4 regions of the Aliiglaciecola sp. LCG003 genome follow, and region 3 is predicted to be linked to each of the others. Evidence: predicted binding sites of a transcription regulator. Region 3 holds the regulator's gene; each other region holds the start of a gene.
The links. The regulator sigma-54, encoded in region 3, starts transcription at its own class of promoters, with help from an activator protein. The targets are predictions, from matches to a motif close to GTTGGCACGNNNNTNGNNT.
Positions count from the first base shown of each region.

Region 1: a site for sigma-54 is predicted at 1,593-1,611, ahead of QR722_RS08825 (ANTAR domain-containing response regulator). Genes of this name have one in related genera too.
Region 2: a site for sigma-54 is predicted at 3,827-3,845, ahead of flhA (flagellar biosynthesis protein FlhA). Genes of this name have one in related genera too.
Region 4: a site for sigma-54 is predicted at 3,079-3,097, ahead of QR722_RS05110 (DUF3192 domain-containing protein). Genes of this name have one in related genera too.

Region 1 covers NZ_CP128185.1:2,044,434-2,052,064, reverse strand. Annotated here, with positions in the region: gene QR722_RS08830 (CmpA/NrtA family ABC transporter substrate-binding protein) at 1-898, opposite strand, end outside; gene QR722_RS08825 (ANTAR domain-containing response regulator) at 895-1,506, opposite strand; gene QR722_RS08820 (hypothetical protein) at 1,846-2,163, opposite strand; gene QR722_RS08815 (EAL domain-containing protein) at 2,489-4,600, opposite strand; gene QR722_RS08810 (glycoside hydrolase family 9 protein) at 5,107-6,858, opposite strand; gene QR722_RS08805 (transglutaminase family protein) at 7,217-7,631, shown strand, end outside.
Region 2 covers NZ_CP128185.1:3,150,752-3,158,382, reverse strand. Annotated here, with positions in the region: gene prsT (XrtA/PEP-CTERM system TPR-repeat protein PrsT) at 1-736, opposite strand, end outside; gene xdp1 (exosortase-dependent surface protein XDP1) at 971-1,780, opposite strand; gene pssA (CDP-diacylglycerol--serine O-phosphatidyltransferase) at 2,102-2,926, shown strand; gene QR722_RS13775 (PEP-CTERM sorting domain-containing protein) at 3,134-3,739, shown strand; gene flhA (flagellar biosynthesis protein FlhA) at 3,885-5,984, shown strand; gene flhF (flagellar biosynthesis GTPase FlhF) at 6,035-7,363, shown strand; gene QR722_RS13760 (MinD/ParA family ATP-binding protein) at 7,360-7,631, shown strand, end outside.
Region 3 covers NZ_CP128185.1:3,726,067-3,733,697, forward strand. Annotated here, with positions in the region: gene lptC (LPS export ABC transporter periplasmic protein LptC) at 1-264, shown strand, start outside; gene lptA (lipopolysaccharide transport periplasmic protein LptA) at 251-796, shown strand; gene lptB (LPS export ABC transporter ATP-binding protein) at 796-1,521, shown strand; gene QR722_RS16225 (RNA polymerase factor sigma-54) at 1,584-3,059, shown strand; gene hpf (ribosome hibernation promoting factor) at 3,086-3,373, shown strand; gene ptsN (PTS IIA-like nitrogen regulatory protein PtsN) at 3,392-3,838, shown strand; gene rapZ (RNase adapter RapZ) at 3,835-4,680, shown strand; gene QR722_RS16245 (HPr family phosphocarrier protein) at 4,698-4,952, shown strand; gene mgtE (magnesium transporter) at 5,068-6,426, shown strand; gene QR722_RS16255 (DMT family transporter) at 6,519-7,316, shown strand; gene QR722_RS16260 (DUF2608 domain-containing protein) at 7,484-7,631, shown strand, end outside.
Region 4 covers NZ_CP128185.1:1,214,391-1,222,021, forward strand. Annotated here, with positions in the region: gene ppnN (nucleotide 5'-monophosphate nucleosidase PpnN) at 1-1,194, opposite strand, end outside; gene queF (NADPH-dependent 7-cyano-7-deazaguanine reductase QueF) at 1,214-2,065, opposite strand; gene syd (SecY-interacting protein) at 2,123-2,665, shown strand; gene QR722_RS05105 (hypothetical protein) at 2,667-2,984, opposite strand; gene QR722_RS05110 (DUF3192 domain-containing protein) at 3,143-3,505, shown strand; gene QR722_RS05115 (DUF2789 family protein) at 3,530-3,760, opposite strand; gene QR722_RS05120 (GNAT family N-acetyltransferase) at 3,927-4,592, shown strand; gene QR722_RS05125 (acetyltransferase) at 5,501-6,163, shown strand; gene QR722_RS05130 (metalloregulator ArsR/SmtB family transcription factor) at 6,325-6,660, shown strand; gene QR722_RS05135 (arsenate reductase ArsC) at 6,674-7,144, shown strand; gene arsB (ACR3 family arsenite efflux transporter) at 7,287-7,631, shown strand, end outside.

The sequences.
Region 1 (7,631 bases), 1.7 Mb from region 3:
GATTATATGAAGGTATACTGCGTGGGCCTGTGGATTTGTGAGTCAGACAGCTTCCTAATAGCGAAGGTGCGATAACATCCAGCGGTGCATCAAGGTAACGGCTCTTGCTTAACACTCGAGCAGCCTCAAAACAATTAGGTATGGTTTCTAGCCAACTACAAGCTTGTTTAAGAGCCGCGCATAGCGCCAAAACTGTATTAGGATTTTGGGTATAGTAAGACTCAAGTAACCCTAATACTTTTTCTGGGGAGTCTTGCCAGATATCAAAAGATGTTAACGCTGTTATACCAATGCCTGAACGCACGGCTTTTGCATTCCAGGGGCCGCCAACACAAAAACCATCAATTTCACCGGCTTCCATAAAATTAACCATACTGACTGGCGGGACCACAACAATATCTACATCATCGTCACTGATATGACCTGATTTTAGCCAATCTCTCAATTGATAATAGTGACAACTATAAGGAAATACATTTGCAAAACTTAATTTAGCGGTCCCCGTTTCTTTGCGTTTTGCAACAACCTCTTGCAATAAATAAGCTGCCATCGGCAAGGTAATATGGGATATTTTATTGGCTTGTAATATTTCTAAATGTAAGGATTCAGATAGTGTTATTGCATTGCCATTTAAGCTAAGGATCAAAGGGGTGATTACCGGTGTTGGCGCAACACCAAGCCCCAAGGTACTCGCAATCGGCATAGGTGCCAGCATTTGTGCAGCGTCAAGTAAGCCAGCGTGTAATTTATCTCGTAAGGTGGCCCAGGAGTTCTGCTTTAATAAATTCACATTTAAGCCCCATTCTGCAAAAAAACCAAATTCTTTGGCTACAATCAGTGGGGCAGAATCAGTTAGAGGAATAAACCCCAAATTAATATCTGTGGTTTCCAAAATCATCGACTTCTCGCTCCTGTATCTAGATTGTTTAATATGCTCAATACGGTTTTAGCTACATCTTCTATGCATTGGCCAGAGTCCATCGCAGTCTTGCGCATTGAGTGAAAAGCTTGCTCTTCCGTCAATGATTTCTGTTTGATTAAGGCACGCTTCGCCTTATCAACTATTTCTTTAGCGTTGAGTTGCTGCTGAGTGTCATATAACTGATTTTTCATCTGATGAAACTGGGTAAACCGAGCGACAGCCGCATCCAAAATAGGTTTAACACGACTAGGTTCCACATCCCCGACTACATAGGCACTCACGCCAGATTGAATTGATTGGTTAATAACCTCAGTGTCATTTTGCGTACTAAACATGACAACGGGTTTTGGGTTAAAGTTCGAAATGGCTGATAAGCTCTCCAACATATCTCGACTAGGGCTTTCAATATCAATAACAATAATATCCGGTTGTAGACTATCCACCATTTTCAATAGGGACGCCGGCTGCCCCTGATGCTGTGCAATACTATATCTAGAGTCGCACAAGGCATCCGACACGTCCTGAATCTTGGCCAAATCGACATCTATCAGCAACACTTTCATTTTATCTGCTAGTTCTGGCATCAGGTTAGCGTCTCGCTTTAGGGTTCAATATCTGTGTTAAACCTTGTGATAGGGTTTTACATAGTGATTTAGTATTAACCAGTCAAAAGCAAAGCGCAGGCCAGTTAGATTTGGATACTGAAATTCTTCTGAGTTATTAAGCTAAGGCATTGATACAAATAGCGATATTAAGTTTGGGTTAGATTTTTCAATAAATTGAGAGCAGAAATTACGGAAATATTTATTACCCATCGCACCATATACGGGCAAGCGTTAACTAAATTGATGCCTTATTTTGTAAAATAGCCTGCTAAGCAGGCTATGAATTTTGTTAAAATATGATTGTGTTCGCGTAGAGCACTAGTCATTTTTAGCGCGCAAATAAGCATAAATTTCTGTGGCATGACGCTGTTTTGAAAATGTAACCAGATCCATCCCATCACAAGTAATGCCGTTGTGGGCCAAAATAGCTTTTGTTACGGCTTTGGGGGTAGATGCGACTTTCCCTACGTGGGAGCGGATTTTGGATTCCATTAATTTAACATTGTCCTCCAGTACAGCTTGGCAATAACCCGCATAAAAAACGTCACCTTCGAACCGATACTCTAGCGACTCTTTTAAACCCGCATTAACCTGTGCACAAGCACACATAAGTAATATTGCGATTAGCTTTTTCATAGTATTCTCCAAACCCTAAGACCATTCTTAGGTGTTTAAAGTTATGCATGAAATTTTCGTTAGTGTCTGTATGAATGCTGTATCACAAAGGTAAACGACTTGTAAGTCAGATAGTTACAGCTATATTTCAAAGTTACCCAATTGTTTTTGTTGAATATTTAATAACACGTTAGAATTCAATGTTATTAACATTTAAAGCCAGTCGACAAAATGATCTAAAAACAGAAGCCATTACCTTTAAATTGTTGTCTTGATAACAGTACTTGTGAACGGAATTAACAGCAGTAAGGTTAGAGTGGCGCTTAATTAATGGGGAATACCTATATCAGATAAGCCAAGAATCATCCGCTTTCCAGTTAGCAAGCCATTCAGGAAGGTCAGCGGCCGGCATCGGTCGAGCGATCCCATAACCTTGGGCCAACTCACAACCTAGTTTTAATAATGCAACACCATGTTCGATGGATTCGACTCCTTCTGCAATCACTTTACGCTGGAAAGCTTTGGTCAATCCAACTACCCCCTCAACGATGGCCAGATCATCATCATCTTGTAGCATGTCTCGCACGAAGCTTTGGTCAATCTTGATTAAGTACGCTGGTAAGCGCTTAAGATAAGTAAGTGAAGAATACCCTGTACCAAAGTCGTCTATAGCGAAACGCACACCCAAATCATGGCATGCATTCATAGTAGTAGACACTTGGCAGGTGTCATGTAATGCGGTTGTTTCTAAAATTTCCAATTCTAAGCAGTTTGGATTGACCTCAGGATTGAGTGCTAATATTGCTGCTAATTGAGCAGTGAAATTGTTTTGTTGTAACTGATATGCACTAATGTTAACACTAATCGGCAGGTCTACCCCCACACTTCTCCATTTAATAATTTGCTGCAAAGCCGTGTCGATAACCCATTCCCCCAGTTTTAAACTAATCAAATGCCCCTCTATCACAGGTAAGAACTCAATAGGCGGCACTAAACCATTGATTGGGTGCTGCCAACGAATTAATGCTTCAACGCCTACTACTGTGCCTGTACGCATATTGACCTTTGGTTGAAAGTGCAAGACAAACTCTCCCTTAGCCAAAGCCAAGCTTACATTTTCAATACTTTCCAACTGCGTCTTGAACGCTGTATCTTGTGCAGTATCAAAAAGGTGGAAACGGTTTTTACCGGCTTGTTTAGCAACGTACATAGCTTGGTCAGCATGTCGCATCAATTGGTCTGCATCTACTCCATCCTGTGGATAAAGGGTGACACCAATACTGGCTGAAACTTGCATTACTGCATCACCCACGGAAACGGGTTCAGACACAGCTTTGAGTAGGCGCTTTAAAACAAGCTCACCATCTTCAATCTTTTCTAAATCAACCATTACTGCGATAAATTCATCACCACCTATTCGAGCTAATGTATCACCTTCTCGCAATGCTTCTTTCATACGCTGAGACACGGTAATGAGCAACTTATCGCCAACATTGTGACCAAGACTGTCATTTATGGTTTTAAAGCCATCTAAGTCCATAAATGCAACTGCCAGTGATAATTGACGTCGTTGGCATTGCACCATGGCCTGGCTTAGCCGGTCTGCAAGTAATACGCGATTGGGGAGATTGGTCAGGGGATCGAAATGGGCAATTCGCTCCAGCCGTCCTTGATACGCCTTCATTGGTGTAATATCGGTTGATAGTGAAATGTAATGCTGTACCTGTCCATTGGTATTCTTCACCGCACTAATAGTCAGCATTTCAGGGTATACCTCACCATTTTTACGACGATTCCAAATCTCACCACGCCAATAGCCTTTTGCTAGGATGGTACGCCACATTTCTCCGTAAAATTCAGCTGATTGACGACCAGATTGAAGAATTCTTGGATTTTGACCCAGCACTTCTTCTTCAGCATACCCAGTAATACGGCTAAAACTCTGATTGACCTCTATAATAGTAGCTGTGGAATCGGTGATCATGATACCTTCATGTGCATGACTGACGACACTGGCTGCTCGTTTTAATCTTTCTTCGATTTGCTTGCGAGGGGTAATATCATGGATTATCCCCACCAGAAAGTAATTTCCGTTGCTATCTACGAATCTGTTTTTTCGGGTCAAAATTGTTTTGGTCTGCACCCCACTGGTAGTGAGAGTCTCTTCGCATAAAATTTCTTTGCCTTTAGATAATACCTCTCTATCAATAGATAAAAAGTGGTCACGCTCTTCAGGCGGAACTTTTTCGGCCAGGGTTTTACCAATGATATCCTTCCTGGGTAGACCGAAAATGCTGCAAAAAGCGTCATTGACAATTATCAACCTGCATTCGTGGTCCTTTACGAATATTGGGTCTCCTATATCATTGAAAACAGCCTTGAGATACATCTCTATATCATCTGGCGATTGACCTAATTTATTTAAGTGTGTTTTAGCATTATCCAGCTCAGACTTCATCTTTCCCAATCCGTAGTTAAAGAGTAAATAAGGAAAATGCAAGTTGCGAAGATATACAATTCTGAGAGTGTAAGATGTTTATATTTCACCCTTGGCTAGCCAATATATGCAATTAAGACGGTGCTGCACCGCAGCTCGCAATTTACGATCTTTGGACGGCCTAGTAAGGAGCAATATAACCTGAGCTGTTGAGAGCAATAGCTAAGCCCCCTAACCCTTTACATTCTAATTCGGCCTAAGACAGTATAGTCAATGTTCTATTAAAGCACGGAGTTAAAATAAAATAGCCAGTAAATTAATTTATTAAGGGTGTCTTGATTGTGTCCCTTACACACCAATATTGGGATTCAAAGTCCCTTAGATGAATAGCATACTTTTGTGTATTGCCATTTCAGGTTTACCCACAGTGCATGATAGTGCTTTATCGACTAATGAAGAGTCCTCAGGGCCGAGCTAAGGGGATTAAAGAGTACAATTTTCTCACTAAGAATCACTAATTTTTATGCTTATTTAGAGTCATACTGCATGGTATGTAAGCTTGCCAAAACATACACTAAAGGGGCATTCCAATTAATCGTGACTTCATTGGATGCATAGCTACACCAGTCATCTAGGTATGATTTGGCTGGTAATTGTGACGGATAGTTGCATTTATCTTGTTGACCTGGTTGAGCACCTCCGGCAACAAATCCAGGCACGGGATCCTTTATATTATCGGCGTGGGATTGTCGATGGTGGATATCCAGCGGTGTTTTTGCACCAAAACCCGTTAAGTAAGAATAACCTGTTGGGTTACGCCCTAAAACATAATCAACTAAACCCGTAACTGCCGATTTATATTTATCATTTTTAGACAAGCGTTGAGCTTGTAACAAGATAAAGGCCTTATTTAACGCCACTCCATTACTGCCCCAAACAAAGTCTGAATTCTCCATCGCCACAGCATAAGCAGACTCTTGGTGTTGTTTTAATATTGAATCTGCCAAAGAAAGATATCTTGCATAGAATTGATTGTAATCTTCATTACTCAAGGTTGTTTTAGCGTTATTTAATAATGAAATATAACCCAACGCCGCACTATTTGACCAATCAGGCACCATAGGCATGACATTCAGTTGCTTGAATTGCTGCAGATACTTATCGTCAGTTGTTAGAAGGTAAAGCTCAGCGGCTGCCCAAGCGAATTCGTCGTCAAATTCCGTATCCCCATATTCACCGGTTAACACGTCATTCGGCTGCATATAAGCGATCGACGGGTTGGCTTGCGCCCACTGCCACGCCGACTCAGCCGCGCGTCTATAATCATTGGCATGCCCGGCAAATTGCTCAAAGTCGTCATAAATTCGACTGGCAACTGCCATGGAAGCTGCAAAGTTTAAAGCAGCCGCAGTAGATTTTTGCACCACAAAACGTTGAGCCGTGGCTTCACTTGGCATCACCGGGCCCGAAAAATTTAGGGTCGTGAGTTTATGATAAACCCCACCGTCGTTGGGATCTTGCATTGTCATCATCCAATCTAAATTCCATTTAATTTCATCCAAAATATCTGGTATGAAATTACTAGACTCTGGTATCCCAATAGCACGTTCTCGATAAAACAGCGGATGATGTTCGTAGGCGGCAAGCAGGGTGTAAACGCTTATACCACTATTAACAATATATTTATTGTAATCGCCCGCATCATACCAACCCTTTGGGGATGAAATAGTCATCCCCAAAGGGCGTTCATACGATGCTGCTGAGGCATGAATTAACACTTTATCATCGGCATGGCCCATGGGTCTGGACCAAGCTCCTGCATGCTCTATCAATAGTTCTGTACTGGCTCGATTAAAATAGTAGGCCTTTAATGCGGCATCATGTGCCCCTAAGTAGGCTTCATTATTAATAGTGACTAGGTTGGAATCATCCAATCCATTAACTTTCAGGTAATATTGGCCTGGCGTACTCACACTGGAAAAATCAGCTATGCTGACGGTTTCACCGGCCGGTTGCCAAGTACTTAAGGCAGATAGCTGACCACTAAAAACTTGAGTATTGTCATTTCCGCTGAATAAATGAAAGGTTGATTCTTGACTATTTGGCACCACTGCCATTTTAGTGTCATTAGGTAAAAAACCGACTTGGTTTAACTTGATCTTCTCTATGCTGGGTTCATTTAACGAACTAAGTGGAAGGTTAGCAATGGAGGTATCGTCATTACTGCAGGCTGTCAGTATTGCTATAGCCCCCCAAATTACCAGCAATTGTTGTTTCATGCCCAGACTCCAAAGTCAGCTTCTTTATCCTGTGATTTATTTAACCTCATCATGAAAACGTTTTCAACAATTGAGCAGATTAAATAATAAAGGGGTTAAAAAAGGTAATTTATGGGCAGAAAATACACTGGCTTTTATTTATAAGGTGAATTTCAATATATTCGATAGGATAAAATGAAATCAGAGGGTATAAAAACTATTATTCAGCAGCGTTTTGCCGCATAGTCGAGAGGTATTGCAAGGTTTACCAATGGCACGCCCTAGCATGGGTAATGGTATTGATAAAGCAACCAAAGTAGTTAGCAAGTTTTGTAGCCTCAAACATGACACTGTTCATCACTTTACTATGGAGAGCTAGATGAATTTTAAAATAATCCATGAGACAAAGTATATATTCAGTGATGATGTGTTTTTAGAACCACATTATTTGAGGTTTCGTCCTAAACAAACACCCTGTATTGATGTCAGCAGTTTTTCGATTAGCATTAAGGCTGAGCCACAGGGGCATAGTGTGATTGAGGATGAGGAACATAATGTTATCGATTTTTGCTGGTTTGAAAAATTAACTAACAGCCTTACTATACTGGTAGAGAGTAGTTTGCAGACCAAAGAATATAATCCGTTTAATTTTATTATTCATCCTGATTCTTTTAACACTATACCATTCACCTATTCTGAACATCAGTATCAAATACTCTATGCATCCTTACAAAAAACACTGCTTCCTGAGGAATTAGTAAGTTACGCCCAAGCAGTACTTAGCCAATCGAATT
Region 2 (7,631 bases), 580 kb from region 3:
CGTCGACATCTTGGTTTTGTAAATGCGCCGTCACCAATGAACGCTTGATAACCGGGTCTTCTGGGTCAATGGCATAGCTTTTCTGGTAGGCGGAGATGGCTTCGGCTATTTGCTGTTGACGTAAATAATAATTACCTTGTAATAACCAGGTTTGCGGATTGTTTGGTTCAACCATAAATGATCTGTTTAGATAGTCTTTACTGGTTGGATAATTTTCGTCGCGGATTTCAAGTGAGGCCAATGCGTTTAAAGTTCTGACATTGGTCGGTTCAGTGATCAGAGCGCTTTGGTATTCTTTTCTCGCTCCGGCGATGTTACCCATATTTAGTTGAGCTGTGGCAACAATGATTTGCCAATCAGTGCTACTTTGAGGTGTTAGATTGTTAAATTCTGCATCGACAATCTTTTCATTTTGATTGGTGAACAGCCAAACCTTACCTAGCGGATCTGCAACTAGACTGGGGTCGGCGCCGGCACTGAGTGCTTCTTGTAATACATCTTCAGCTTCAACTAAATACCCACTAATAAGCAGCACTCTACCCATGAGTATTTTGGCTGGTAGGTTATCTTCATTTTCTTTTAAACTATTCTTCAAATGGATATAGGATGCTTCAAAATCATTGGCTTGAAACGATTTCAAGGCTTTTTCATAATATTCGCTGCTGTTTTCAGCCTGACTATAACAAGGGACTAGTAGTAGGCTAACAAAAGTCAGCGCCTTCAATACGTTCAACACATTAATTCTCACAATGAAATTTTGATTTGAAACTTTATTTAAGCTGCTTAACATACAGCAAAGTCGAGATTTTTACACCCGTAGGGTATAACAAGTCATATAGACTTGAAGCGCAAGAATAACATTAGATGTATTCATATTGCACATCAAGGTAAACGGGGTATTTGTCATTTAGCACAGGGATTTCAGGCATAAAAAAAGACGGCGAACCGTCTTTTCTTGGAATTATTTGGCTTATACCGTCTTTTTACGTCTCAATAAAGCTGCAACACCAGCCAACATCAAGGCGAAAGTAGCTGGCTCTGGCACGCTAGTTTGACTGTCAGCCTTTCTGGTTGAAACCATGCTTAACTTGACTGCATCCCAACTGCTATTCGTTGCGCCAGTAAATACTGGATTGTACACGCCAACTAACCAATATTTAGATTCAAAACCGGGAGCAATAGTTTTAGTATTATTTACACCAAGGTTCATGACATCAGTATGGTAGCCCCAACCCTTGCCTACAAGATCACTCCATTTATCATCTGAAGCGAAAGGTGTATTGGTATCTAAAGCGGTTGAGCCAGTGTAACCAAGTACAGTCATATCAGAATCGTTGCTTGCCCAACCAGCACGCAAACCGGTCAGTTCTACTGCGGTATCGAATTCAAACAATACCATGTCAAACTCAGCCCAGTTGGTGTTACTGCCTTTGTTATCCAATGCATGATGCGGATCACTGGTGCTGTCGTCGGCATTAATCGCGCCAATACCACTGCTGTAACTGGTAAGCTGCGCACGCTCAAGAAAGGGGTCTTGGTCGTAAGATGCTGAACCTGGATCACATTCAGGACCCGTCCCACATACGCCGAAATTACCAGAGTTAGCCCAAGCGGTGATTTTCACACCGTTCGCCCCGGCAGATTTATAGATTTGGTTACCGCTGATGCTGACATTAGAGGATGTTAGATTCCAATCTTGCGGAGTGTAAGTCGTGGTGGATGCGTTAGCCAAACTTGCTATCGATAACACAAAAAAACCTGTTACTGCTCTTTTAAACATATTGTGCGTCCTAATTTTCGAAGCTACGGATGTCACCGTACCGATTTCAAAATATCTCTGATCCGAGTTAAGCAACTATTGTTCCAGTTTTATAAAACCGTTTAAAAACAATGGCTTTTCAATGTTATTCGCTGTGGTTAAGGTAAAGCTAAAGTGCTGGTGTAAAAATTCCAGACACTTAACTTTCACACTGCCGGTAAATAGTGACACAATTCTAACCAATTACGCTAGGGATCGCTATTCTATTTGAAAAATCTTGTTTTTCCCTTGTACCGTATCCTAGACGTTATGGTATCTTGTGAGCCTAATTTAGGAGGACTAATGACTGAATCTAAACGTAAAGGTATTTACTTATTACCTAACTTGCTAACCACTGCGGGACTTTTTTCTGGATTCTATGCAGTTGTAGCGTCAATGAATGGCCGTTTTGAAGCAGCGGCTGTAGCGATTTTTATCGCGATGATTTTTGATGGTCTGGACGGCCGCGTAGCGCGCATGACCAATACTCAAAGTGAATTTGGCGCCGAATACGACTCAATGGCCGATATGGTGTCTTTTGGTATGGCCCCAGCACTGGTTGCCTATAATTGGGGGTTGGCTGATTTAGGCAAAATAGGTTGGTTAGCAGCCTTTATCTATGTCGCTGGCGCTGCCCTGCGTTTGGCGCGCTTTAATACTCAGCTAGGTGTGGCGGATAAACGTTTCTTCCAAGGCTTAGCCAGCCCGGCGGCTGCGGCGTTAGTCGCAGGGTTGGTCTGGGTAGGTGAGGAATATGGTCTTAGAGGAAGTGATAACGGTATTATTGTTGCTTTGGTGACAGGTCTGGCTGGTTTGTTGATGGTCAGTAACTTTAAATACAATTCTTTTAAAGAACTTAATCTGCATGGCAAAGTGCCTTTTGTAGCTATCCTATTGGTTATGTTGGTATTTGTGGTGGTGGCTACAGAACCTTCATTAATTTTATTCCTTGTCTTTGCACTTTATGCATTGGCCGGCCCCATCAATACTTTCCGAAGCGTCGATAAAGTTAGGTTGGAAGATGTGGTGGGTGATCACGAAGAACATGATGCGGACTTCAGTAGTGATGAAAATGATCATTCCTCACATGAGGATGATCAGCCTGATGCGGCGCCGAAAACTAAATAAAGTGTCAATAATTTTAACGGATTTATCTATTAGTAAACCAAGCCTAATAGTAACTTGTTGAAATTTATGGAAAATAAATATTGGTTCGTTATTTGCTTTAAAGTCGGTAGAGGTCACATTCACAAAAAGTGATCGCGTAACAATTATTAAAACAACAAGAATGATCGGATACACCAATCCAGATTACAAAAAATATAAGGCCCACTTATGAAGTATTTGAATAAAGTTTTGCTTGCTACAGGTTTAATCGTTTCTACTCTTGGCATGTCTATGACCGCCAGTGCAGGCGCAATCATCAAACAGGACATCTATGTGTCTGTTGATTTTGCAGATTCAAACCCTTACGGGATTGTTGAAGGTGCAAACCAATTAATCGGTTCTATTACCTATAATACTGATGATGCAGATGACTTTGGCTTTTTAAGCGCTGAATCTACCGTCCTTGATCTTAGCCCTGGTACTTTGTCCCTTGGCTTATCTGATGCTGTATCAGCAGAGTTTTCACCTCAGCTATTAACTGCCGGTATTGATATGTTCAATCCGTTTGCAGGTTTAGATTTTTTTGTTGACGAATTTAACCTTTTCGGTGCTTCACCTGATTACGTACTAGCGCTTGAGCTTAGTGCTTTTGGTGGTTTCATGGTGTTAGATGAAATTTTCTATGACGTAAACGGTGATATCGAAGACGTATTCCCAGTTGCGTTTGCTGAAACTAATCTTGGCGCTGTTACTTATGTGCCAGAGCCTTCTGCATTATTGCTAATGCTAGCTGGCCTAGGTCTACTAGTTCGCAGAAAAGTTTCTGCTAAATAAGACGCTTTTGAATGATGAAAACCCAGCTTCGGCTGGGTTTTTTATTTTTGACTATTAAAATATTGTTGTTTACGGCTTTTACTAAAAGCTGGCTCAGTTGTTGCAATCCCACTGTTATTCTCTCACACCGTCAAAAACTCGTTATATGCAACTTACTGGCTTATTAAATAGCGTTGATAAAAATCAAGTAAAGCAATTTACTGGTGGCGTGGGTGCACCTCTGGTGGTCTTGGCCATTATGGGTATGGTGATCTTGCCAATGCCTGCATTTTTACTCGACATCCTCTTCAGTTTTAATATCGCATTGTCATTGATGGTGATCCTGGTATCGGTTTTTACCAAAAAACCGGTGGATTTCGGTATCTTCCCATTAGTCTTGCTAATCGCTACGGTATTGCGACTTGCCTTGAATGTCGCCTCAACTCGTATCGTATTACTGGAAGGTCATGAAGGTGGGGATGCGGCAGGGAAAGTCATTGAAGCTTTTGGTGCGGTCGTAATCGGTGGCAATTATGCAGTAGGTATAGTGGTATTCGCCATACTACTGATCATCAATTTTAAAGTTGTTACTGCCGGTGCCGGGCGGATATCCGAAGTAAGCGCTCGCTTTACCTTGGATGCTATGCCAGGTAAGCAAATGGCGATTGATGCAGACCTAAATGCTGGTTATATCGATCAAGATGAAGCCCGCATCAGACGCCTAGAAATTACTTCAGAAGCGGATTTTTACGGTTCCATGGATGGTGCCTCTAAGTTCGTTAAAGGTGATGCCGTTGCAGGGCTATTCATCATGTTGATTAATATTGTTGGTGGTTTATTCATCGGTATTATTCAACACGATTTGGCGTTTGGTGATGCCATCGAGATTTATACTCTACTTACCATTGGTGATGGTCTAGTGGCGCAAATACCTTCGCTATTACTATCGGTAGCTACCGCAATCATCGTTACCCGTGAAAATGACTCACAAGAGATGGGCGCGGAAATGAAGCGTCAATTGGGTAATCAAAAAGCATTGTATGTGACCTCGGGTATTTTGTTCGTAATGGGTATAGTGCCAGGTATGCCACATATTGCTTTCTTAGGATTTAGTGCCGTAGTGGGTGGTGTTGCTTATTTCAATACTTGGAGCGCTAAGAAGGCAGCGGAAGAACCAAAATCCTTGGATAAGTTGCCGGAACAAAGCTTACAACCAGCTGAAATCAAAGAGCTTGGTTGGGATGATGTACAGCATGTTGACACCATAGGGTTGGAAGTGGGTTACAGGCTTATTCCGCTAGTTGATAAAACCCAAGGTGGCGAGTTGCTGACCCGTATTAAAGGGGTCAGGAAGAAGTTATCTCAAGAGTTGGGCTTTTTAATCCCGCCCGTGCATATCCGTGACAACCTAGATTTGAGCCCAAATAGTTACACTATTGCCATGCTGGGCGTGACCGTAGGCGATGCTGAAATTAGTCATGATGATGAATTGGCGATCAACCCCGGCCAGGTTTTTGGTAAGTTGGAAGGTAAAGCGACCAAAGATCCTGCATTTGGCTTGGATGCGGTATGGATCCGCCCTGAGCAACGTGAACATGCACAGACGTTAGGTTACACGGTAGTTGATTCTGCCACTGTGGTGGCGACACATCTGAGTCAATTGCTGACCAATAATGCCTATCAATTACTTGGCCATGAAGAAGTCCAGCAGCTACTTGATATGTTAGCCAAATCAAGTCCCAAATTAGTCGAAGGTTTAGTGCCAGATTTGTTACCACTTAGTACGGTGGTGAAAGTCCTACAAACTCTGTTGTATGAAGGTGTGCCTATTAGAGATATGCGTAGCATAGTGCAAACATTATGTGAGTATGGCCCACGTACGCAAGACCCTGATGTTTTAGTCTCAGCAGTGCGAATTTCACTGAAAAGACTCATAGTCCAAGAAATCAATAATAATGAAGCTGAACTGCCCGTCATAACTTTGGCACCTGAGTTGGAACAGATGTTGCACCAGTCATTGCAAGCCGGTGGTGAAGATGGTGCAGGTATTGAGCCTGGATTAGCTGAGAAATTACAACATTCCCTCAGTGAAGCCTCTCAACAACGAGAATTGGAAGGAGAGCCAGCAGTGTTGTTGACATCAGGCATGTTACGTCCTGTGTTATCAAAGTTCTTCAAACATTCAGTGATGGGACTGCACGTCTTGTCCTACCAAGAAATACCAAACGACAAGCAAATTCGGATTGTCAGTTCGGTGGGTCAATAAAATGACGATTGTCGAAAAAGACATTCTGTATTCGCTAGTTAGGGGGCGATGTGAAAATTAGACGCTTTATTGGAAAAGACATGCGCGAAGCGCTCAAACAAGTGAAAACTGAGTTGGGCGGTGAAGCTGTGATTATGTCAAACAAGAAAATTGCCGGCGGTATTGAAATTATCGCGGCCTATGACAAACCATTAGACAAACCCAATAACGAGCCGTGGGGAGGCGCCACTACATTAAGTCAAGCGCCCACAAACACAAGACCTCAGGCGAGTCAACCCTCTGCTAAGCCGTCGCCAAACAAAAATATCCCTAGTTTGAGCGAAATTATTGGCGACTCTGGCCCTGATAGCCTACGGGAACTGCTAGAGCAGCAAGGTCAAAGCAGTGACCTATCGAGCAATGTAACTAAAGCTAGCGCGCAACCTGTGCGTAGCTTGCCTGATATTGACAATCAAACTGCGATCACCGAAATCCGAAATGAACTCAATTCCCTACGTAATGTGCTGCAATTTCAGGTATCTGGTTTATTTAAGCAAGAAACTCAACGCAATCATCCTATGCATGGATACCTCTCATCTAGGTTGATCCAAATGGGGATAAGCCCCGCCATTGCTGAAGATGTCGTCTCTTATGCTCCTGAAAATACTGACGAACGTCAGTCTTGGTTATTCCTACTTAAACTATTGTCTAATAAAATTCAGACCACAGGTAATGCTATCTTAAACGATAAAGGGGTAGTTGCACTGGTCGGACCCACGGGGACAGGTAAGACAACTACCATTGCTAAGTTGGCCGCCAGAGCTGCGCAAAAATACGGTGCAGACCAGGTTGCAATGGTAACGATTGATTCATATCGTATTGCGGCATACGAGCAGTTAGCAACCTATGGAAAAATAATTGGCTGTTCAGTAAAAAAAGCGCAAAATGCCCAAGAGTTATCAGATATACTTTTTCAACTTCGCAATAAGCGACTGGTTTTAATTGATACAGCTGGATTTGGGCAACGTGACGCCAGATTGATCAAACAGTTAGATACGTTAAATCAGCATTCTTGTGCTAGTATCAAAAAATATGTTGTGATGCAGGCGAATGCTCAACATCGGGTAATGGAGCATACCCTTAGTGCTTATCAACACATTTCATTGCAGGGATGTATTTTTACCAAGTTGGACGAATGTTACAGTCTTGGTGAAGCGCTTAGTGTGGCAATTGAACACAAATTAGCCGTTAGTTATTTAACGGATGGACAAAGTGTCCCTGAGGATATTAAAGTTGCCGATGCAAAGTATTTAATATCAACAGCGGCTAAGCTTTATAAAAAATATGGTTTGCTCCATACTGGTAAAATCGAAGTTCAAAAGTCGGCAATGTCAGTATGATTGAGGACCAAGCGAGTAGCTTAAGAAGAATGAATCAATCTCGATTAATTAAAGTAATTGCGGTCACCGGCGGTAAAGGCGGTGTAGGTAAAACAAACATTACCCTTAATACTGCAATTTCAATGGCTAAAACGGGCAAGCGAGTCATGGTGCTAGATGCTGACTTGGGTTTGGCTAATGTTGATGTAATGCTAGGTTTAAGGGTCGAAAAAAATCTCTCTCATGTACTGTCAGGTGAATGCACCTTAGATGAGGTATTAGTGATGGG
Region 3 (7,631 bases):
ACAGAAGGAACCTTGTACGACGACAACCGAATTCAATTGGAAACTGATGTTGAAATCCGCAGCTTGGACGAAAGTGGATTTATCCAAACCATCAAGACTCAATTTTTAGAAATTAATCTGGGAGACAAGACCATGATGTCAGATCAACCAGTACAAATTAACGGCAAAAATTTTGTTGTCATGAGCAATGGCTTTTCAGCAAACTTAGCCACACAAGAATATGAGTTAAAAGATCATGTCCAAACACAATATGCTCCGCGCTAGTGCACTAATATTTTTCATCGCCAGCAGCCAAGTTTCATTAGCTGACGAAAATGACTTTGAACTGCCCATAAAAGTCGATTCTCAATCTAATTTTTTTGATGGCAAAACCAAAACATCCATTTTTCGCAAAGATGTCAAAATCACTCAAGGTTCGTTGGAGATTTTAGCGGATGAAGTAGAAGTCATTGCCGGCCTAGGGGAAGGCAAAGAAATTTTCATCGCCAGAGGAGAGCCTGCCAAGTATACCCAGAAACTTGATGATGGAGGCTCCATAAGTGCCGCTGCGAATGAAATCAAATATGAAGTCAGTAGCAGAACCCTAACCCTTTCTGGAAATGCTGAGCTGAATCAGGATAGTAGTTTAGTTAAGGGTGAGTCGATTATCTTTAATATGGAACTGGAACAACTGGTAGCAGAGAGCAGCGACAACGGTGAAGGTGGAGTAACCGCGATTTTTCAGCCGGACAGTTTACGCAAAAAATCAGATGATAAAGAATCTGAGCAGCAACTTGAACAGGATAAAAAACCTTAATGGCTACCTTAAGAGCAACCAATCTAGCCAAAGCGTACAAATCTAGACAAGTAGTACGCGACGTTAGCTTAGAGGTGTCCACTGGACAAATTGTCGGTTTGTTGGGTCCCAATGGCGCGGGTAAAACCACTACATTCTATATGATAGTGGGCTTGGTGCCCTTGGATAAAGGCGAGATCATGATTGATCAGAAAGAACTGACCTTTCAGCCCATGCATATCAGAGCCCGCGAAGGTATAGGTTATTTACCTCAAGAGTCGTCCATCTTTCGCAAGCTTACTGTGTATCAAAATATTATGGCTATTTTGCAAACCCGCAAAGAGCTAAGCGCTACACAGCGAGAAGAACAAGCCGATTCTTTGTTAGATGAATTCAATATTAACCACATTCGAAACAGTTTAGGAATGAGCCTGTCTGGTGGCGAAAGACGACGAGTTGAAATTGCCAGGGCCTTGGCTGCATCCCCCGAGTTTATTCTGCTTGATGAACCTTTTGCTGGTGTTGATCCTATTTCGGTAAATGATATAAAAAAGATTATTCAACACTTGCGCGAGCGAGGTATTGGGGTGTTAATAACGGATCATAATGTTCGGGAAACTTTGGATGTCTGTGAAAAAGCCTATATAGTAAGTCATGGTGAACTGATCGCATCAGGCACCGCAGAAGAAGTATTAAATAATCAACAAGTGAGAGATGTATACCTTGGTGAGCAATTCAAGCTATAGTTAAGGTATCAAGAATTTAACCCACAGCTTTCTGGCTAACTGAGTAAGAACTTAAAAAATAAATGAAACCCTCGTTACAGTTAAAATTTAGCCAACAACTCACAATGACTCCGCAGCTTCAGCAGGCTATTCGATTGCTGCAACTGTCGACCCTTGATCTCCAACAGGAAATACAAGAGGCGCTTGAGTCTAATCCGTTATTGGAGATAGAAGAAGGCTCTGATGGCCCTAGCGGTGACGCTGCATTAGCTGAAAATAATGGTAACGAAGCGGACGAGATTATCTCTGCAAGTGCCGACACTATGGACACAAATGAGGCATTAGAGAAAAACGATTTACCTGACGAATTACCCATTGATAGTACTTGGGATGACTACATTAGCGCGTCTTCCGCTCCGGCTTCCATCAGCGGTGGTGGTGGTGATGATGACCAAATATTTCAAGGTGAAACCACAGACAACATCCAAGATCATTTGTTGTGGCAAATGCGCCTCACTCATTTTTCCGATTTAGATATCGCCATCGCTACCGCAATTATTGATTCAATTGATGAATCTGGCTATTTAACCATGAGCACCGAAGAGGTGTTAGCCAGTCTCGATGATGATGAAGTAGAGCTTGACGAAGTAGAATGCGTACTCAAGCGCATTCAAATGTTTGATCCCATAGGCTCAGGTTCTCGCTCCCCACAAGAATGCCTAATGATTCAGCTCAATCAATTTTCAGCGGACACACCTTGGTTAGCTGAGGCTAAATTATTAATTGGTGAGCATGCGGAACTTCTCGGCAGTAAAGATTATCGTACTCTTATGCGTAAGACGCGTTTGAAAGAAGAAGAGTTACGGGAAGCCATGCGCTTGTTGCAAACATTGAATCCACGTCCTGGAAGTGCATTACTTATTGGTGAGCCTGAATATGTTATTCCTGATGTAACGGTAATGAAAAAAAGTGGCAGATGGCAAGTCGAATTAAATCCAGACAGCTTGCCCAAGTTAAACGTGAATCAGCAATATGCAGCAATGAGCCGTAGTGCCAAAAATACCAGTGACAGCCAATTTATCCGTTCTCATATGCAAGAAGCCAAATGGTTTATTAAAAGCCTTGAAAGCCGAAATGATACCTTGTTAAAAGTGGCCAATTGTATCGTTCAACAGCAAATTGGATTTTTCGAGCACGGCCCGGAAATGATGAAACCTATGGTGTTAAATGACGTCGCGGAAATGGTCGACATGCATGAATCAACCATTTCAAGGGTAACTACGCAAAAGTATATGCATACACCCCGTGGGATTTTTGAATTAAAATACTTTTTCTCAAGCCACGTGGCGACTGACTCAGGTGGAGAATGTTCATCTACCGCCATACGCGCTCTGATTAAAAAGCTGGTAGCGTCTGAAATTACGACGAAACCATTAAGCGATAGCAAAATTGCTCAACTGTTGGCTGACCAAGGTATACAGGTTGCCCGACGGACCATAGCAAAATATCGGGAGTCTCTTTCGATCCCACCGTCTAATCAACGCAAGAGCCTGCTGTAGGCTCATCAACAGAAGGAAGACGCTTTATGCAAATTAACCTTACTGGCCATCATGTAGAAATTACAGATTCATTGCGAGACTATGTAGACACGAAATTTACTAAGTTAGAACGACATTTTGACCATATAAACAATGTTCATGTAATCCTAAATGTCGAGAAACTCAATCAAAAAGCCGAAGCAACCGTTCACATGACAGGAGGCGAAGTTTTCGCCACTTCTGAGCATAACGACATGTATGCGGCTATTGATAGTTTGATTGACAAGCTTGATCGACAGGTGATCAAGCATAAGGAAAAAGTTAAGCGCCATTAACCTAAAATTTGAATCTTAATGGAAATTAGAGACATACTTACTCCTGACTGCACAAGCTGTGCAGTTCAGGGGACGAGCAAAAAGCGTATATTAGAAATCATCAGTCAACTCGCAGCCCAAAAGCTGCCCGACATTGATCAAACCGATATACTTACGAGCCTGTTAAGTCGTGAAAAACTTGGTAGCACTGGAATTGGTAATGGCATTGCGTTACCCCATGGCCGTTTGCAAGGCATTGATAAGGTTTTGGCCATATTAATAACCTGTAAACCCGCTATAGCCTTTGATGCTATAGATAATTGTCCGGTTGACATTTTCTTCGCCATTTTGGTTCCTGAAGAACAAGCCCAAGGGCATTTGCAAACCTTGGCAACCATAGCAACTAGACTCAGTGATAAGGAAGTCCTTAAAGTACTCCGAAAATGCGAGACTGATGGGCAATTGTATGAGGCAATCATTGGATGAAATTGATCATCATAAGTGGCCGTTCTGGCTCAGGTAAGTCTATCGCTCTGCGGGCCTTAGAAGATTTAGGTTATTACTGTGTTGATAATATTCCGGTCAACTTACTACCCACCCTTACTCACACAGTGGTGGACGAATACGATCAGGTGGCAGTCAGTATCGATGTACGGAATTTACCTAAGATCCCGGGGGAATTAGTAGAGATACTTGACTACTTACCCTCCACTTGGGATATGACCATTGTCTATCTAGATGCCAGCGACGATATGCTGATAAAACGATTCAGCGAAACCCGTCGTCTGCACCCTCTTTCACGCCAGAACAAATCTTTGTCTGATGCAATTCAAGCCGAAGGACAGCTATTAGCGCCTATCGCTGAGCGAGCCGATTTATACCTGGATACTGATAAATTATCGGTACATCAACTAGCTGAATTAGTTCGTGAACGTATCTTAGGTAAAAAGAGCTCAAGATTAGTATTGGTATTTGAATCATTTGGCTTTAAGTACGGGATCCCTAAAGACGCCGACTATGTGTTTGATGCCCGCTTCTTACCCAACCCACACTGGGAGCCGGATTTAAAACATCTTACGGGCCTTGATGCTGCGGTTGAAATATTTCTTGGCTCTCAACCTATAGTGACTAAATTTATTTGGCAAATCCAAAACTTAATCTCCACATGGCTGCCCCACCTAGAACGTAACAATCGCAGTTATGTGACAGTAGCTATCGGGTGCACTGGGGGTCAACATCGTTCGGTATTTGTGGCCGAATCCTTAGCCAAGACCTTTGGGGCGTCCCATCCAGATGTTCAGATCCGTCACCGAGAATTAAACCGTTGATCCGTTGTGAAAGGAAAATGGTTATCGTCAACAAACTCGGCCTTCACGCCCGAGCAGCGACTCAACTGGTTAAACTCGCCACCCAATTTGATGCCGAAGTCACCTTGCAACAAGGTAAAAAAAGCACTTCCGCTGTCAGTGTGCTTGGATTGATGATGTTAGAAAGTTATCAGGGCCGCGAGGTTACTGTGATCAGCGAAGGGCCAGATGCAGAAATTGCTATGGAAGCCATTGAAAAGTTGATTGTCGAAAAATTCAACGAACAAGAATAAGCTCATCCTGCAAAAATATAAACAAACGATGCAGAAGCTAATATAATTGCTGACCTGACTCCCTTACTCCACTAAACTATTAATAAGTTTAATCTTTTCATCAAGCTGTAGGTTCATGGCAGAAGCCCTAGAAGTTAAGCACGCCCAACGACAGCTCAAGGCAATTAATCAAGCCTTGAGTAGTGGCCGTTTTGTGCATGTGCACAAAGTGCTTCACGATATGCCTGCTAGTGATATAGCCCTACTGCTTGAATCAACTCCGACCAAATCTAGGTACGAGTTGTGGCAGATGCTTGACCCTGATTTTTACGGTGATGTTCTCGAAGAACTGTCAGAGGATGTCCGTAATGGCATTATCGGTCAAATGGTGCCAGAAAAAGTGGTCGATGCCCTTGAAGATATGGACATCGATGATTTGGCCGAAACCCTCAGCAGCCTGCCACAATCGGTCAGTAATGATGTGCTGCAGTCCATGGACGAGCAAGATCGTTTGCGCGCAGTAAAAGCCCTATCTTATGGAGAGGATACTGCCGGCTTTATTATGAATACCGACACCATCACCCTGCGTGCTGATGTCACTATCGAAGTAATACTAAGATATCTGCGCTTGCGAGGTGAAATACCAGAAAGTACCGATACCTTTTATGTGGTCAGTCGCAATGACACCTTAATCGGTACAGTCGCGGTAACCAAACTGCTTACTGCGTTACCCGAGCTGTCGATTAGCGATTTAATGGATGAAGAGCCAGAAGCTATCCCGATAGACATGCCTGAGAAAGATGTAGCCAAATTATTTGCTCGCTATAATTGGTTGTCTGCACCAGTTGTAGATGAAAACCACCAGCTTTTAGGTCGAATTACCATTGATGATGTTGTCGATATCATTCGTGAAGACGCTGAGCACTCAATGATGAGTATGGCCGGTTTGGACGATGAAGAAGATACCTTTGCGCCGGTGTTACAAAGTACCCAAAGGCGTTCGGTGTGGCTGGCGGTCAATTTGGTGACAGCCTTACTCGCGGCTGCAGTCAGTGATTTATTTGAAGCAACACTGAGTCAATTAGCGGTCCTTGCAATCCTCAATACCATAGTGCCCAGTATGGGCGGGGTCGCAGGCAACCAAACCTTGACTCTGGTTATCCGCGGTATGGCACTGGGTCATGTTAGCGCCGGAAACTCCAAGTTTTTGATCACTAAAGAACTGGCTATCGGCTTCTTCAACGGTATGATTTGGGCGGTGCTCATTGCCACCGTGATAGCGCTATGGAAACAAGATTGGATGCTTGGCGGGGTGATAGCCTTTGCGATGATGATCAATATGGTAGCCGCAGGCCTCGCTGGCGCAACCTTACCTTTGGTGATGAAACGTCTGAAAATTGATCCTGCATTGGCCGGAAGCGTAATCCTCACGACCATTACCGATGTGGTGGGGATATTCGCATTTTTAGGTACAGCTACTCTATTTTTAATGTGACCTATAGCAAATAGATAAGGGACTAGCACATTTCAAGCTTAAAAATCATCAGCTTAACAACGCTTGCCCTGATTGCTTTTGCTGGCAATTCATTGCTGTGCAGACTGGCATTAGCTAACCATACTATCGATGCCACCAGCTTCACCTTAATCCGCTTAGTTTCTGGCGCCTTAATCCTCAGCACTATTCTGTTTACCCGCCAAAGTAACAATACCGTTTTTCATTCAGGTAGTTGGCTGTCAGCATTGGCTTTGTTTATCTACGCTGCGGGTTTTTCCTATGGATACATTGATTTAGACACAGGAACAGGTGCCCTGGTGCTATTTACATGTGTGCAGATCACCATGATAGTAGTGGGAATCCTCCGTGGGCAACATCCGACAAAGCTTGAATGGCTTGGCTTACTTAGCGCCTTTGCTGGCTTTATTTACTTAATTTCGCCGGGGGTAACAGCACCATCTTTATCCGGTGTGTTGCTAATGAGCTTGGCAGGAATGGCTTGGGGTTGGTACTCACTGTTAGGGGCTAAATCTGCCACACCATTACAAGATACAGCTGCCAATTTTGTTAAAGCATCACTATTATCGGTGATGTTAGTACCTATACTATTCGTCCATTCTCAAATTCAACTTGAGGGAGTCGTGTACGCCATCCTATCAGGCACACTGACATCTGGTATTGGTTATGCCATTTGGTATCAGGTGCTACCCTATTTGCGCGCTAATATTGCCGCGGTATGTCAATTAAGTGTACCGATTATTGCAGCTCTGGGCGGCATTTTACTGCTGAACGAAACATTTTCTATTAGGTTGTTAGTCGCCTCGATTAGCATTCTAGGCGGAATAATTTTGGTGATCAAAGCCAAGCAATTTACTAAATCAAAGACATAATCAGAGAGCATTGATTTTTCACTAATGTTTTCGTTGTAATTTTTTTGAGACCTTTCAAAAGAATGAGTGACAACATCCTGATGCTACAGGGTCGACTTGGTGACTTATTATGCCGATAATAGTTTTCTTAGCCTGATTCTTTACTAAACATTTTTACGGGAATAATTTTGAAACTTAACCTATCCAGCTACTTACCCATAGTCTTCTCTACTTTGTTTATTTCATCTTGTGCGGTAGTCAGTCAAGATGCTCAGCTTAATCCTGTTGCCACTAGGGTGGTCAAACAAGAAACACTCACCTTTGCAGATGTAGTAT
Region 4 (7,631 bases), 1.9 Mb from region 3:
TTTCACATTACCCGCCACAATGCCAGAAAATGCCTGACGTAGCGCGGCGGCAAGTTCAGCTTTAGGCTGGGTGAAATGGAGATTAAGGGCCTGCATTGATTGATGAGTTGGAATAAAGGGTTTTTGAAATTCCGGCTCTATACTCAACGACCAATTGAATAGATAAGAGTCACCTTTTTCGCGGCGATGGGCACTAACCGATTCCTGCTTGCGCTTGATGGTTTGGGCGACTTTTTCAGGGTCATCAATAATAATTTCATACAAAGCTTGGGCCTCTGCGCCTAAGGTGGCACCGACGAATTTATCGATCGATTCAAAATATTCCTTACAGTGCACCGGACCGGTTAAGATAATCGGCAGTACCTGCTTACGATTATTTTCATGCAGCATTACACCTAGTAAATACAATAATTCTTCCGCCGTACCAACCCCGCCGGGAAAAATAACGATAGCGTGGGCTATTCTGACAAATGCCTCTAAACGTTTTTCGATATCGGGCATGATAACCAGTTCATTGACGATGGCGTTTGGTGGCTCGGCAGCGATAATTGAAGGCTCAGAGATCCCTAAGTACCTGCCCTGAGAATACCGTTGCTTGGCGTGCCCTATAGCTGCGCCTTTCATTGGCCCTTTCATTGCACCGGGTCCGCAGCCAGTGCAAATGTTCATTTCGCGCAAGCCCAGTTGATAGCCGACTTTCTTCGTATAGGTGTATTCAATTTCACCAATAGAATGTCCACCCCAGCAGACCACCATGTTGGGATCACTGCCTACTTTGATAACTTCTGCATGGCGCAGCATGTCAAATACAATATCTGTCAGTTGACGGGATTCAGAAATCTCGCCTTCGTCAAAGTGATATTTATCCGCCATATGTAAAATATCACGCAGCACAGCAAACAAATGTTCATGCACACCTTTGATCAACTTGCCGTCTACAAAGGCCACTGCTGGAGGATTAATTAATTCAATCTTCACCCCACGCTCGCGGCGAATTAAATTGACTGAAAAATCTTGGTAGGGTTCGAACATTTCTTCATAATTATCTTCTTCTACCCCAGAATTAAGCACGGCCAAGCAGCAATTTCTAAATAGATTATATAATTCCCCGTCCACAGACTGCTTGAGTTTGTCCACTTCAAATTGGGATAACTGGGAAAGCGTGCCTACTGGATTGAGTTGAATCGATGTCATATTTATACCTCTTGATAGGTTACTGGCGCGCCTGACGAGCGGTGTCGTAATCGTGCTCAAAATCACTTCTAAAGGGATTGATATCCAAGCCGCCACGTCTGGTATAACGTGCATAGACCGTGAGTTTGTCAGGTTTACAATATTGTTTGATGTCAGTGAAAATGCGTTCAACGCATTGTTCATGGAATTCGTTGTGCATGCGGAATGAAATTAAGTATCGCAGTAAGCTTTCACGCTCAATTTGATTACCTTGGTATTTTATCATCACGCTGGCCCAATCCGGTTGGTTAGTGATCAGGCAATTAGATTTGAGCAGGTTGCTCATCAGGGTTTCTGTCACTTGTGCTGGAAGTGTAGTTAAAGATTGGGGTGATAATTGATATGCGTCTATCTCGATATCTAGTTCATCAATACATTTACCGGCAAGATCGGCTATGGGTTGTTGAGAAAATTGTGCAGGCAGGATCACCTCAACTTTTACCGCTCCGCCCGCACAAGCAGATAGGTCGTTTTTTAGACGACGATGTAATTCGTGGCTAGAGGGCAGTCGAGTTTGGTTAAAGCTATTCAAATACAGCTTAAAGCTTTTCGATTCGATCAAATTTGGCGTATCGAAGGGTACGGTACAGCGTAACATTGCCACTTGCGGTTTGCCTTTACTGTTGAGCCAGGATAACTCGTAGCCATTCCATAAATCCTCTCCCCAAAAAGGTAGCTCGCCAGTCAAGCCGATTTCGTCACGGCTTAGACTGCGGGGGACAGCTTGCAGGAGCTCAGGCGCATAAGTTTGAGCATATTCAACTGCTTTCCCCAAGGAAAGCTGCGCGAGGATATTATTTTTTTCGGGCTTATCACCGGAAAGTTTTGTCATTTAAAGGTCTCAATAGATAAACTGTTTAAAAATTTGAATTATAAGAGAGTGTAGCCTGTGGGAATTCATTCAGCACTAGATAGATTTGTAACCGATTATATCCAAGCCCATCACGATGCATCCCAGCCTATGGTGCTTCAATTTGACCAAAACTGGCCATCTCCCTGTTATCAGCAACAAGGAGAGCAAGATGAATGGGTCCCTTGGTTGCCGGTTCGCCAAAATCAGCATGCCACCCTAACAGATTTTGAGCAAGCGCTGGATCTTAAAGTAAACCCGCAACTAAGCGAGTATTTTACCTGTTACTGGAGTGAAAATCTCAATGCCAAGACTCCAAGAGGAAACTTACAGCTGTTATTGCCATGGAATCAAGCTGATTTTGAAAGACTTCAGCAAAACCTGATTGGCCACGTATTAATGAAGCGGCGTTTGAAGCAACCCGAAACCTTATTTTTTGCCGTGACTGACGAAGATGATTTTTTCATATCCATCGATAATGCCTCTGGCCGCGTGATGTTGGAACAAGTGGGTTTGGAGCCAACTGAAGTCTTGGCTGAAAATCTAGTTGAATTCTTACAACAACTGCAGCCTCGGATTTAACCTAATCTGCTGGTTTTGAGTTTAAAACTTGCACTTGTTGCAGCAGGTTTTCTAGTTGTTTTTCCAGCTGGTCAACCCGCTGGCTCAGTGCAGTAAGCTGAATGTCGGGCGGGACTGATGGCGCTTCATGCTCGACTTCATCTAGCTTAATATCGGCAAATTGCTGGGGAGCATCATTCCAACGTCTTAGCACACCTATAATTTCGGGCAACGGCAAGGGTCTATTGGCGGATTTTTTAATGAGGGCCACTGAGGGCTTTTGCCCGTTCGACTGTATCTTACGGCACAGGTTGACGATGTAACTGAGGTTTTGAGACATGATGAAAACCGCTAAATTTTAGTGAATAACGCATATTATCAAAGTAAGTTATTATTTACTTTAAAAAATATTGTTTAAAATCAAAATCTTAAAAGTTGGCCTTATATTTGTATAGATCACAGTTAATTAAACACTGACATTTTTGAAAAGGAATAATAATGAAAAAATCGTTACTTGCAGTCGCCTTTATTTTACCCATCGCCCTGAGTGGTTGTGTTATCTCGGTAGACGGAGATGGTGATTCATCCTATCACTCTGACTGGGAAAAAAAGGAACAGAATAACCGTAGTTACATTGCTAATTTGACTACAAACTCGACGATTAAAAGCATCAGAAATCGGATGGGAACGCCTGATTTTAGTGAGTTGCATCAACAGCAAGATGACGAAATTCAAGTGTTGTTTTATCGCACTCAACGAGTCAAGGGAGACAGCGTCACCACTAAAGATGAATGTACACCTTTGGTGTTCAAGAACGGTTTGCTAATTGGCTGGGGCGAAGCTGCGTATAATACGCTCTAACACCCCAACCTAGATTTGAACTAATTATCTCAAACGGATGTTGAGTTGGTCGATCAGTTCGGCCCACTCGGCATCTTCTGCCCATTCGGAACGAATAAAAGTAGCCTGTGATTCAGACCAAAAGGACGCGTCTTCTAATCTAGTCGCAGGATCTAAGCCTGCGTGGGCCTCAAAAAATGCTTCCATCGACTCTTCGTCATGATCCAAACCTAATTGCATAAATAGGTCTTGCATAGAAAGATTGTCAGCTAACATAGTTGAACTTCTCCTTATTTTTGATTGTCGTCTTTATAAGTGCCATATTGAGTATACAGGTTTTTTCACATCCCATACGGTATGCCTAAAATAATTAACATTAACAACTTGTTAACATGCGGTTAAAATTTAGGTAGAGTAGCTAAAAAGTAACCGAGAGCCAATTATGTCCAATACTGCTGAACACTTAAACCCATTAGAACAAATCAAGGCGGTTTATCTGGCTGCGGAAGATTTAAAAATAGCCGCTTCCATACTCTATCAAGCTTATCATGATGATCCTTTATTTTTGGATATATTTGAAGCTGAAAGGGAAGGCTATGAGTCTCGTTTAAGGGGGGCAATTCGTGAAGAGCTGAACGCATTTTGGACGGCAAAACAACCCATGATTGGATTATTTGAACAAGGGCGTTTACTCGCAGTGGCTTGTTTGATTAGTCCCAATAGTGCTTTTGCACCTGGACGCTTTTGGCATTGGCGACTTAAAATGTTACTCACTGCTGGGTTTCTAGGCACCCGGCAAATGGTAGAAAAGGAACAACGAGTGCGGGAGCATATTCCTCATAAAACTTACCATATGTTGTCTTTTATAGGGGTTCATCCTGATCATCAACACCGAGGCTTGGGCCACGTTTTGATGAGTGCAATTGACAGCGTGATGTTAGAAGAGCCTGACAGTGAAGGTGTAGGTGTGTATGTGACCTTGCCCAAATGTTTGTCGTTCTTTGCTGATGGTGAATATGAAAATGTGGAAGAACTTAAAGTTGCACATATTAATGGTCAAATTATGTTCAGACCACGACCGAAGATTAATTCACTCCCTGCAGGTTAACCTACCCAGTGGTAACTCCTAAAATCACGGCGTGCGATAAGCGCGCTTTTTTATGTGCGAAATCTCTTACAAGTGTGTAGGTGAATGACGGAATAAAGGCTTACTACAAGGCGTACCAAATAGAATAACGCATTGTTATATATGTATTATTTAGTAGGAATTAGACTTTAGTATAATGCGTGCGTAAAAAAATCCATTTTTTACTATGGCGCGAAAAATAATTTCCTATATCTTTAATGGCGTCACAGGGAAATACGACGGGTCAGGAAGACATAAGGATAGCCCACGGACACATTCATTGGATGAACAAGTACGCTCATGAAGAGCAGAAATATGGAAGTTAAATCAAGGACGAATGCGAGGATCGCATTAGGGATAGACTAGGACAATCTCAGGATGAGAAATACTGTACGTTAGGATGTGCAGTTAAACAAGGATTAATGGAAAGGGACACATTCAGGACGAATGACTCACTTAGGATGAGTGAGATTAGAAGGAAAGGGGCGTATAAGGATGTAACTTGGGACGATCTAGTAGCGAAGGATAGCTGAGAGGGATGCTCAAAATTTTAAGGTGTGACAGTGCAAACTGCCACGCCTTTTCTCGTTTTAAAGCCGTAATTATAAATATCGCTTTATTTGAAGTTTTTGCTCATAGTTCAGTAAGCTCCACCGCTGTTTAGGGTATTTGCCTATTTGATAGAGCTTAATGATTCCCTAAGACTGTCAGTCAAAAACATTTAGCTTCGCCAGCAGCGGAACTGAAGGTACAAGCATAGCGCTGGTAAAGTTAATATTTAGCAATGCATCAATCCAACAAAAAGTAATCATTCTTCTTTATGCTCGAATGAGTATGTTGCAATATATAAAGATAATTTTTTCTGCATCCAAATTAGGTACCCCATTAACATGAACTCAGTTGTAATTGTCGGCTCTTCGGGCCATGCAAAAGTCATCATCGACATCGTGCAAAAAGAGGGTAAATATAAAATCGCCGGATTATTAGATCAATCCCGAAGTGTTGGTGAAGAAACGCTGGGCTACCCAGTTATTGGAAAGGAACAGGAGTTACCGGGGTTAATAAAGAGATATGGCATTGATGGTGCGATTGTCGCTATTGGCGATAATTTTGTGCGGGCTAAAGTTGTCGCTGCCATTAAAGACCTGTGTCCGGATCTTCCATTCGTATCCACGATCCACCCTAATGCATCTATTGGAACTGAGGTTTCAATAGGAGAAGGCACAGTGATCATGGCGGGGGCATCCATTAACCCATGTTCATCTATTGGACGATTTTGCATCCTAAACACTAATTGTTCACTTGATCATGATTCAATATTGCATGACTTTGCCAGTCTAGCACCAGGCTCTACGGCTGGTGGTAATTGCCATATAGGCCAATATTCAGCTATAAGTATTGGCGCGATTGTTATACATGGGATTCATATTGGTGAACACACCGTGATCGGTGCGGGCTCGTTAGTTAACAAACCTATAGAGTCATTTGTTGTGGCTTATGGGTCACCAGCGCTGCCGGTCCGAAGTCGCAAGGAAGGAGACAAATATCTTTGATTGGTGATGTTGTGGATTGTGTAGCGCTATCTAAGGTTAAGAATCGGCAGCTGTGCAAAATATTATCATTTAGCTAATTGCCCTAAGGTTGAATTCCAACCTTGACGTTTATATTTTCATATGCAATATTTCACATATGTCGAAAATGTTATGTGTTATTGATGGATCCCTGTAAATTTTATAAGTGTCTTGCCGATGTTTCCCGTCTGAAGTCTTTGTTGCTCGTATCTGAAGTAGAAGAGGCATGCGTTTGTGATTTAATGCAAGCACTCGAGCTTGACCAACCCCGAACCTCAAGGCACTTGGCTCAGCTGCGTAGGTGCGGAATATTGTTAGATGAGCGTCGCGGCAAGTGGGTTTATTACAAGTTGCATCCAGACTTGCCGCAATGGGCCCATAAGGTGATAAGGGATACCGCCAAACATAACCCTGACTATTTTTCTGGCCCTTTACAACGATTGAGAGCGTCAAAATTGGCAGCCTCTGCCTGCAGCTAATATAGGAACTAACATGAAAATATTATACATCTGTACCCATAACCGCTGCCGCAGTATTTTGTCAGAAGCAATAACCAACCAAAATGCAGCTGGGCTTATTGTTGCTAGAAGCGCTGGTAGTCAGCCCGCTGGGCAAGTACATCCCTTGTCACTTAGATACTTGCAAGAAACAGGCTATGCTATTGATGGGTTATCAAGCCAGTCATGGGATGATTTCGAGCAGTTCAATCCTGATGTGGTGATCACTGTGTGTGATTCCGCGGCAGGGGAGACTTGCCCGTTATATTTCACTCAGAGTATTAAGGTGCATTGGGGACTAAGTGATCCATCCAAAATAACAGGGACAGATGAACAGAAACATCAAGCATTCTTGGCATGCATAAGCGAAATCGCAGCTAGAGTAGAAGATCTTAAAGCTATTGCCAATAAACAATTAAAGGGGGATGCTTTACGGACTGCCTTGGCAGAGGTTGGCGCGAATTAATCTGCAAATATATCTGGGGTAAGCATACAGCTCATCTAATGAGAATAAAGCAACAATCTTTAATCGGTTGTTATCTTAGATCACACAATGCAATAGCTTGCTGGGCAACGGCTTAGTCAACGTAGGTTTATAGGAACAATAAATGGGATTATTTGAGCGTTATCTTTCAGTTTGGGTGGCAATAGCCATTGCCGTTGGAATCGTGATTGGAAGCATTGCACCGGAGTTTTTTTCGTTAATTTCTGGCTGGGAATTTGCCCACGTCAATTTAGTTATCGCTGGCCTCATTTGGTTGATGATTTACCCGATGATGGTACAAATAGATTTTTCTTCAATCAAAGATGTTGGCAAAAAGCCCAAAGGCCTGATACTAACCTTGATCATCAACTGGTTGGTTAAGCCATTCACCATGGCATTGTTGGGTTGGTTGTTTTTTAAAGGAATATTTGCCGATTGGGTCGACCCGCAAACTGCAAATGAATATATT